2 regions of the Pseudomonas putida group bacterium ESBL64 genome follow, and region 2 is predicted to be linked to the other one. Evidence: predicted binding sites of a transcription regulator. Region 2 holds the regulator's gene; the other holds the start of a gene.

Region 1 (4,417 bases), 2.5 Mb from region 2:
CACCCTCAACCTCGACTATGGCAGTGGTGTGGTGGTGAAGGGCGCTGGTTTCCTGCTCAACGACGAGATGGATGATTTCAGCGCCAAACCGGGGGCGGCAAACGCCTTTGGCGTGGTCGGCGGTGATGCCAACGCGATCGAACCAGGCAAGCGCATGCTGTCGTCGATGAGCCCCAGCCTGATGACCCGCGATGGCAAGGTCGAGCTGGTAATCGGTACCCCGGGTGGTTCACGGATCTTTACCTCGATCTTCCAGGTGATGAACAACCTGTACGACTACGGCATGCCGCTGGACAAGGCGGTGGCGGCGCAGCGCGTGCACCATCAGTTGCTGCCCAAGGACACCATCTACTTCGACAGCTATGCGCCACTGACCGGGCCGGTAGCTGATGAGCTGAAGAAGATGGGCTATGTGCTGGAGGACCAGGGCTGGGAGATGGGCGACATCCAGGCGATCCGGGTCGATGGGGCGAAGCTTGAGACCGCTTCCGACCCACGTGGGCGTGGGGTAGGGATGATCGTCAAGTAGTACCTGTCAGAACGCCGGGAGGGCTTTGCCCTCCTATCGCGACACAAGGCCGCTCCCACGAGGACCTGCGTTGGGGCCTTGTGTCGTGAAAGGGCCGCAAAGCGGCCCCAGGTTCCAAAGGTCAGACGCGGAACTGGCTGACCAGTGTCTGCAACTGCCCACCCAACCGCGCCAGCTCCACACTCGACGCTGCCGTCTCGTCACTGGCTGCTGCGGTTTGCTCTGACACATCACGCACATTCAGGATGCTTCGGCTGATCTCTTCAGCCACCGCACTCTGCTGCTCTGCCGCCGCAGCAATCTGCTGGTTCATCGACTGGATGCTCGATACCGTACTGGTAATGCTCTCCAGCGATGACCCGGCCTTTCGCGCCAGTTCGACGCTGCTGTCGGTCAGGGTACGGCTGCCCTGCATGGCATTCGCTACTTGCTGGGTACCGTGCTGCAGGCTGGCAATCAGTTCTTCGATCTCTTCGGTAGACTTCTGCGTGCGCTGGGCCAGGCCGCGCACTTCGTCGGCAACCACGGCAAAGCCACGGCCTGCCTCGCCGGCACGCGCCGCCTCGATCGCTGCGTTGAGCGCCAGCAGGTTGGTCTGTTCGGCCACCGACTTGATCACGTCCATCACGCTACCAATTTTCTGGCTTTCCTGCTGCAGCAGGTTCATGGCCTCGGTGGAACGGTGCATGTCTTCGGCCAGGCGTTCGATCTGGCCAATCGCTTCGCCCACCACGCGGTCGCCGGCACGGGCTTCGTCATCGGCACCTGTAGCTGCATGTGAGGCCTGCTCGGCATTGCGCGCCACTTCCTGAACGGTAGCGGCCATTTCGTGCATGGCGGTGGCCACCTGGTCGGTCTCGACTTTCTGGCTGTTGGCGCCCGCGCTGGTCTGTTCGGTGACTGCCGACAGCTCTTCGGCGGCGCTGGCAATCTGGGTGACGCCATCGCGGATGCCGCTGATCAGCTCGCGCAGGGTGGTGCCCATGCGCGCGATGCCTTGCTGCAGCACGCCCAGTTCGTCACGGCGGGTGACGCGCATGTGCTGGGTAAGGTCGCCACTGGCGATTTTTTCCACGGCCACCAGGGTGTCTTGCAACGGGCGCGTGATCTGGCGGGTGATCAGCACCGCCGCCAGCACGCCGACCAGCAGCGCCAGCAGTGTGGCGATGGCCTGCAGGCTGCGGGCCTGGGTACTCTCGATGTCACGGCGCTCTAGCTGGATCTGGTACAACGCGTCGCTGCGCTTGACGATGTCGGCACCCTGCACGGTCATTTCGGCGCGCGAGGTGGTGATGTTGGCAACCGCGTCGCGGAACTGGCGTACGGCGTCACGATAGGCCAGTACTGCGTTTTCGAACTGTTGCAGGCGCGCGTCTTCGCTAGGCAGCTGGCGCTTGAGGTTGTCGATATCGGCCAGTGCTGCATCCAGCTGGCGCAGGGCGGCCTGCTCGTTGGCGCTGCTGTTCTCGGCGATGTAGCCACGCACATCGATGCGTACCTGCAGCAATTGCTGGCGGGCCTTGCTGATCAGCTGGTACTGGGCCAGGCGCGCACTGTCAGCCTCGGGGCGAGCCATCACCTCCTGGCTGAGCGCATCCATGGCCTGGTCGGCGCGGATGGCCGAGCTGTCCATGGAAACGCGCGCTGCGCGGGTGGCGTCGTAGCCCTGGCGCATCTTGTTCAGCGACAGCTTGTAGGCGCTGATGGTATCGCCAAGCTCACCCAGCAGCTTGACGTTCTCCGGGCTTTTGAAGGTGGTGGCCAGGTAGGCCTGCTGCTTGCTGAATGCGTCCAGCTTGGCCAGGGTGTTGGCGGCGGCGGTATCGTCGCCGTTGGCGATCATGTACTGCAGGCGCGCAATGCGCAGATCGGTGAGGTCCTTGTTCAACTGGCCAATATCGCCCATCCAGTTGCTACGGTCGATCAGGCTGCCCAGGCTGGTCCAGCCGGTGAGGGCCAGCAGGCCAGTGAGGACCAGCACCAGGCCGAAGCCCAGGCCGAGTTTAAGGTTGACGCTGATGTTGGCGAACCAGCTGTTCATGCACGCTCTCCAGAAGTTGATTTCGCTCTCTTGATCTTCGATCGCCAGGCGTTTTTGTTCTGGATGCCCGCTGATTCGTGCAGGGGTTATCGGCCATGATTGGGGAAGCTGAAACGCTTTTTCAGCAAAATGTCAGCAAGCGGTCTCACTCGGTCCCTGTTGCACCGGGTATCAGAGGGTGCGTGCACTGAAGGTGTCGCAGCGGTTCACTTCACCTTCGGCAAACCCGGCCTTGAACCAGCGCACCCGCTGCGCCGAGGTACCGTGGGTGAACGAGTCTGGCACTACGCGCCCGCGGCTTTGCTGCTGCAGGCGGTCGTCGCCAATGGCATTGGCCGCATTCAGCGCTTCCTCGACATCGCCTGGCTCCAGCCAGTTCAGGCGTTTCTGCGCCTGGTATGCCCATACCCCGGCCAGACAGTCGGCCTGCAACTCCTGGCGCACCAACAGGCCGTTGTCGCCCTCCATGCGCTGGCCGGCGCGTCGTGCGGCGTCGACCTTGGCCGAAACGCCCAGCAGTGTCTGCACATGGTGACCGATTTCATGGGCGATCACGTAGGCCTGGGCGAAGTCGCCAGCTGCAGCGAAGCGGGTTTCCATTTCACGGAAGAACGACATGTCCAGGTACACCCGCTGGTCCGCCGGGCAATAGAACGGCCCAACCGCTGCCGAGGCAAATCCGCAGGCCGAATTGACCTGGCCGCTGAACAGGACCAGTTTGGGGTCACGGTATTGTTTGCCGGCCTCGGCGAACAGGGCTTTCCAGGTGTCTTCGGTGTCACCCAGAACCGAGGCGACGAACTCGGCTTGCTGGTCGTTGGCCGGTGGCGCCTTGCCGCCCGCACCACTGGGCGCCGTCTGCTGTTGTTGCTGCTCCATCTGCCCGGCAAGCTGGCCAAGAATCTGCAACGGGTCCTGCCCGGTGAGCCAGCCGATGCCGACGATCAGCAGGATTGCCCCAAGCCCCAGCCCCTTGCCGCCGCCGAAACGCATGCCGCCGCCGCCACCTTCGCCTCGGGCATCGACCACGTTGTCGCTGCGTCGGCCTTTTCGCCATTCCATGAATGCTCTCCGAGCGTGAAACAAGAAGACAAAGATTAGTTCACGAAGGTGGAACCTGTCAGGCCGAGGTGTTTATCCATAACCATTTAGTTATGTATCAAGGGGTCGATTTCAATGTTCATCGCCCGCGACCTGCCGGAAACTGTAAGTCCGCCTGCCACACTCAGGCGTTCTCATAATTCCAAGAGAGGAAACCGGCATGCCCGCCCAGGACAACAGCCGCTTCGTGATCCGTGATCGCAACTGGCACCCCAAAGCCCTTACGCCTGACTACAAGACGTCCATTGCCCGCTCGCCGCGCCAGGCACTGGTCAGTATTCCGCAGTCGATCAGCGAAACCACTGGTCCGGATTTTTCCCACCTGGGCTTCGGCGCCCATGACCATGACCTGCTGCTGAACTTCAATAACGGTGGCCTGCCAATCGGCGAGCGCATCATCGTTGCCGGCCGTGTCGTCGACCAGTACGGCAAGCCTGTGCCGAACACCTTGGTGGAGATGTGGCAAGCCAACGCCGGCGGCCGCTATCGCCACAAGAACGACCGCTACCTGGCGCCGCTGGACCCGAACTTCGGTGGTGTTGGCCGGTGCCTGACCGACCGTGACGGCTACTACAGCTTCCGCACCATCAAGCCGGGCCCGTACCCATGGCGCAACGGCCCGAACGACTGGCGCCCGGCGCATATCCACTTCGCCATCAGCGGCCCATCGATCGCCACCAAGTTGATCACCCAGCTGTACTTCGAAGGTGACCCGCTGATTCCGATGTGCCCGATCGTCAAGTCGA
Region 2 (4,417 bases):
AGCGCGTGGTGCTGATCGATACTGCCGGCCTGCAGGCCAGCGACCCTGCGCTGCGCATGCAGCTGGAAACCTTGGCCGGGCGTGGCATTGCCGCGAAGAACTACCTGGTGCTGGCCACCACCAGCCAGAAGCAGGTGCTGACCGCCGCCTACCACAGCTACAAGCGCTGTGGCCTGGCCGGCTGCATCCTGACCAAACTCGATGAAACGGCAAGCCTTGGCGATGTGTTGAGCCTTGCCATCAGTCATGAACTGCCAGTGGCCTATCTTACCGATGGCCCACGCATTCCTGACGACCTGCACCTGCCAAGGGGCCACCAGTTGGTCACGCGGGCGGTGAATGTGCAGCAGCAGGACGAGCCCAGCGAAGAGGCCATGGCCGACATGTTCGCTGATCTCTATCACAACCCACGGCGAGCGGGTTGACCATGAAGCGTGTGCAAAGTCGCTATGCCAAGGGGCACGCAGAATTGCCCTACGTGTGGCCTGAGTCCCAGCGAGACAAGGTAAAGAACAGACATGGGTAGCATGCATCCCGTACAGGTGATCGCCGTGACCGGTGGCAAAGGTGGCGTCGGCAAGACTAACGTTTCAGTGAACTTGTCCCTGGCGCTGGCCGAGCTTGGCCGCAGGGTCATGCTGCTGGACGCCGACCTGGGCCTGGCCAATGTCGACGTATTGCTGGGCCTTACCCCCAAACGTACCCTCGCCGATGTGATTGAAGGGCGTTGCGAGCTGCGTGACGTGATGCTGCAGGGCCCCGGCGGTGTGCGCATCGTACCGGCAGCCTCGGGCACCCAGAGCATGGTGCATCTGGCCCCGGCCCAGCATGCCGGGCTGATCCAGGCGTTCAGCGAGATCGGCGACAACCTCGATGTGTTGGTGATCGATACCGCTGCGGGTATCGGTGACTCGGTGGTCAGCTTCGTTCGCGCCGCCCAGGAAGTGCTGCTGGTGGTGTGTGATGAACCTACCTCGATTACCGACGCCTACGCGTTGATCAAGCTGCTCAATCGCGACTATGGCATGAATCGTTTCCGTGTGTTGGCCAACATGGCGCAGAGCCCGCAGGAAGGGCGCAACCTGTTTGCCAAGCTGACCAAGGTCACCGACCGCTTCCTTGACGTTGCCCTGCAGTACGTGGGTGCCGTGCCGTACGACGAGTGCGTGCGCAAGGCGGTGCAGAAGCAGCGTGCCGTCTACGAAGCCTTCCCTCGCTCCAAGTGTGCGCTGGCCTTCAAGGCGATTGCCCAGAAGGTCGACAGCTGGCCGCTGCCGGCCAATCCGCGCGGCCATCTGGAGTTCTTTGTCGAGCGCTTGGTGCAACCCACCAGCGCGGGACCCGTACTATGAACGCCAGCGGCTTCAAGATGTACAGCCGGGCGGCGAAGGACGCCCAGTACGAGCTGATCGAACGCTACGCCCCGCTGGTCAAGCGCATCGCGTACCACCTGTTGGCGCGATTGCCGGCCAACGTGCAAGTCGAGGACCTGATCCAGGCCGGCATGATCGGCCTGCTGGAAGTGGCCAACAAATACGACGCCAGCAAGGGCGCCAGCTTTGAGACCTACGCTGGCATCCGCATCCGCGGGGCCATGCTGGACGAAGTGCGCAAAGGCGATTGGGCACCGCGTTCGGTACACCGCAACACCCGTATGGTCAGTGATGCCATGCGTGCAGTTGAGGCCAGAACAGGCCGTGACGCTAAAGATCATGAAGTTGCTGCCGAACTCCAATTGAGTCTCGATGATTACTACGGGATCTTGAACGATACCCTGGGCAGCCGCCTGTTCAGCTTTGACGACCTGTTGCAGGACGGCGAGCACGAAGGGCTGCATGAGGATGGCGCCAGTGGCCAGGTCGAACCTGCGCGCGGCCTGGAGGAGGAGCGCTTCCAGGCTGCCCTGACCGAGGCTATCGCCAACCTGCCGGAGCGTGAGCGCCTGGTGCTGGCGCTGTACTACGACGAAGAGCTGAACCTCAAGGAAATCGGTGAGGTGCTGGGTGTCAGCGAGTCGCGGGTCAGCCAGTTGCACAGCCAATGTGCCGCGCGCCTGCGCAGCCGCCTGGGGGAATGGCGGGCGCGTTGAGCCCACTGTCGTTGCAGTCGTTTTCCACGTTGTACCGAATTGAATGAGTGCGTGCTCGGTAGGCCGAGCGCGTTTGAGACTGCTTGGAGGTCTAATTGGACAAGAACATGAAAATCCTCATCGTTGACGACTTTTCGACGATGCGGCGGATCATCAAGAACCTGTTGCGTGACCTGGGTTTCACCAACACCGACGAAGCCGATGACGGCACCACAGCGTTGCCGATGCTGGAAAACGGTCACTACGACTTCCTGGTGACCGACTGGAACATGCCGGGCATGTCCGGCATCGACCTGCTGCGTAAAGTGCGTGCCAGCGACAAGCTGAAAAGCATGCCGGTCCTGATGGTGACCGCTGAAGCCAAGCGCGACCAGATCATTGAAGCGGCACAGGCCGGGGTCAATGGGTACGTGGTCAAGCCGTTCACCGCTCAGGTGCTCAAAGAGAAGATCGAGAAGATCTTCGAACGCGTCAACGGCTGAGTCACGTCAGGGGGGGCGCGTCATGGATTCATCACAAACGTCTTTGGGCGAGTTCGAGTCGACCCTGAAGAAGCATGCCCAGGAGTTGGTCGAAAGCCTGGAGCGGGGCCGTTTCGGCGAGGCGGTGCAGTTGATTCACGAACTGAACCAGACCCGCGACCGCGGCCTGTACCAGGAAGTCGGCAAGCTGACTCGCGAGCTGCACAGTGCCATCGTCAGTTTCCAGATCGACCCCACCATGCCACAGGCAGAAGAGGTGTCGCAGATTACCGACGCCACCGAGCGCCTGTCGTATGTGGTCAAGCTCACCGAGGGCGCGGCCAACCGCACCATGGACCTGGTCGAGGAAAGCACACCGGTGCTCAATGAGCTCGCCAGCGAGGCCAAGGCCCTGAGCACCGACTGGCAGCGCTTCATGCGCCGCGAAGTGGCTGCGCCGGAATTCCGTGATCTGGTCAAGCGAGTCGACAGTTTCCTGACGCACAGCGCCGAGGGCAACCGCAAGGTTTCCGGGCACCTCAATGACATTTTGCTGGCCCAGGACTATCAGGACCTGACCGGCCAGGTGATCAAGCGCGTCACCGCACTGGTGACCGAGGTGGAAAGCAACCTGCTCAAGCTGGTGCTGATGGCCAGCCAGGTCGACCGCTTTGCCGGTATAAAACATGACCACGATCAATTGCGTGCAGAAAAAGATCGAGAAAAACATCCGACTCGGGGTGAAGGTCCGCAGATTCATGCCGATAAGCGTGAAGACGTCGTGTCCGGTCAGGACGATGTCGATGATCTGCTGTCCAGCCTTGGTTTTTAAGGAGCACGTTTGATGAGCTTCGGCGCCGATGAAGAAATCCTCCAGGATTTCCTGGTAGAAGCCGGCGAAATTCTTGAGCAATTGTCCGAGCAACTGGTCGAGCTGGAAAGCCGACCTGACGATGCCGACCTGCTCAATGCGATCTTTCGCGGTTTCCACACTGTAAAAGGGGGCGCCGGCTTCCTCCAGCTGAACGAGCTGGTGGAGTGCTGCCATATCGCCGAGAACGTGTTCGACGTCCTGCGCAAAGGTGAGCGCCGGGTCGATGCGGAACTGATGGATGTGGTGCTCGAGGCACTGGATACGGTCAACAGCATGTTTGGCCAGGTGCGCGAGCGTGCCGAAGTGACACCGGCCACCCCCGCACTGCTGGCAGCGTTGTCGCGCCTGGCCGAACCTGGCGCAGCCGAAACTGTTGCAGCGCCTGCACCGGCGCCGGTTGCCGACGTGTCGGTTGCCGCGCCGGCCGAGGCCGAGGAGCAACACCAGGACATCACTGACAGTGAATTCGAGCAGTTGCTCGATTCGCTCGATGCGGTCAAGGCGCAAGCGGCGGCCGACGAGCAGATGCAGGGCGAGACTGTCAGCGGTGCGGGTGATGAAATCACCGACGCCGAGTTCGAATCGCTGCTCGACCAGTTGCACGGCAAGGGCCAGTTCAATGCCGAGGTTGCCGCGCCGCCGGTGGCCGTCAGCAGCGAAGCGGTCAGTGATGAGATCACCGACGCCGAATTCGAATCGCTGCTCGACCAGCTGCATGGCAAGGGCACCTTCCAGGCTGGCGCCTTGCCAGCCGCCCAGGCACCAGCGCCTGCCGCACCCGACAACAGTGCCGCCAGCGATGAAATCAGCGAGCACGAGTTCGAAGCCCTGCTGGACCAGTTGCACGGCAAGGGCAAGTTCGGTGGCGATGTTGCCACTGTAGAGGCCCCGGCTGCTGTCCAGGCGCAAGCGCCGGCTGCCGCCAAGGCCGAAAGCCCGCCAGTGACCAAGCCCGCTGCCGCGCCAGCGCCAGCGCCTGCGCCGGCCAGCAAA

What was found. The regulator FliA, encoded in region 2, starts transcription of late flagellar genes. The targets are predictions, from matches to a motif close to CTAAAGTTTNNNNNNNNNNNGCCGNTAA.
Region 1: the regulator FliA is predicted to act here: its motif matches at 2,657-2,684, upstream of V6093_RS21790 (methyl-accepting chemotaxis protein).

The regions. Positions count from the first base shown of each region.
Region 1 covers NZ_CP145799.1:4,806,239-4,810,655, forward strand. Annotated here, with positions in the region: gene ggt (gamma-glutamyltransferase) at 1-529, shown strand, start outside; gene V6093_RS21790 (methyl-accepting chemotaxis protein) at 651-2,570, opposite strand; gene V6093_RS21795 (neutral zinc metallopeptidase) at 2,742-3,632, opposite strand; gene pcaH (protocatechuate 3,4-dioxygenase subunit beta) at 3,832-4,417, shown strand, end outside.
Region 2 covers NZ_CP145799.1:2,258,764-2,263,180, reverse strand. Annotated here, with positions in the region: gene flhF (flagellar biosynthesis protein FlhF) at 1-425, shown strand, start outside; gene fleN (flagellar synthesis regulator FleN) at 519-1,352, shown strand; gene fliA (RNA polymerase sigma factor FliA) at 1,349-2,089, shown strand; gene V6093_RS10250 (chemotaxis response regulator CheY) at 2,197-2,571, shown strand; gene V6093_RS10245 (protein phosphatase CheZ) at 2,594-3,382, shown strand; gene V6093_RS10240 (chemotaxis protein CheA) at 3,395-4,417, shown strand, end outside.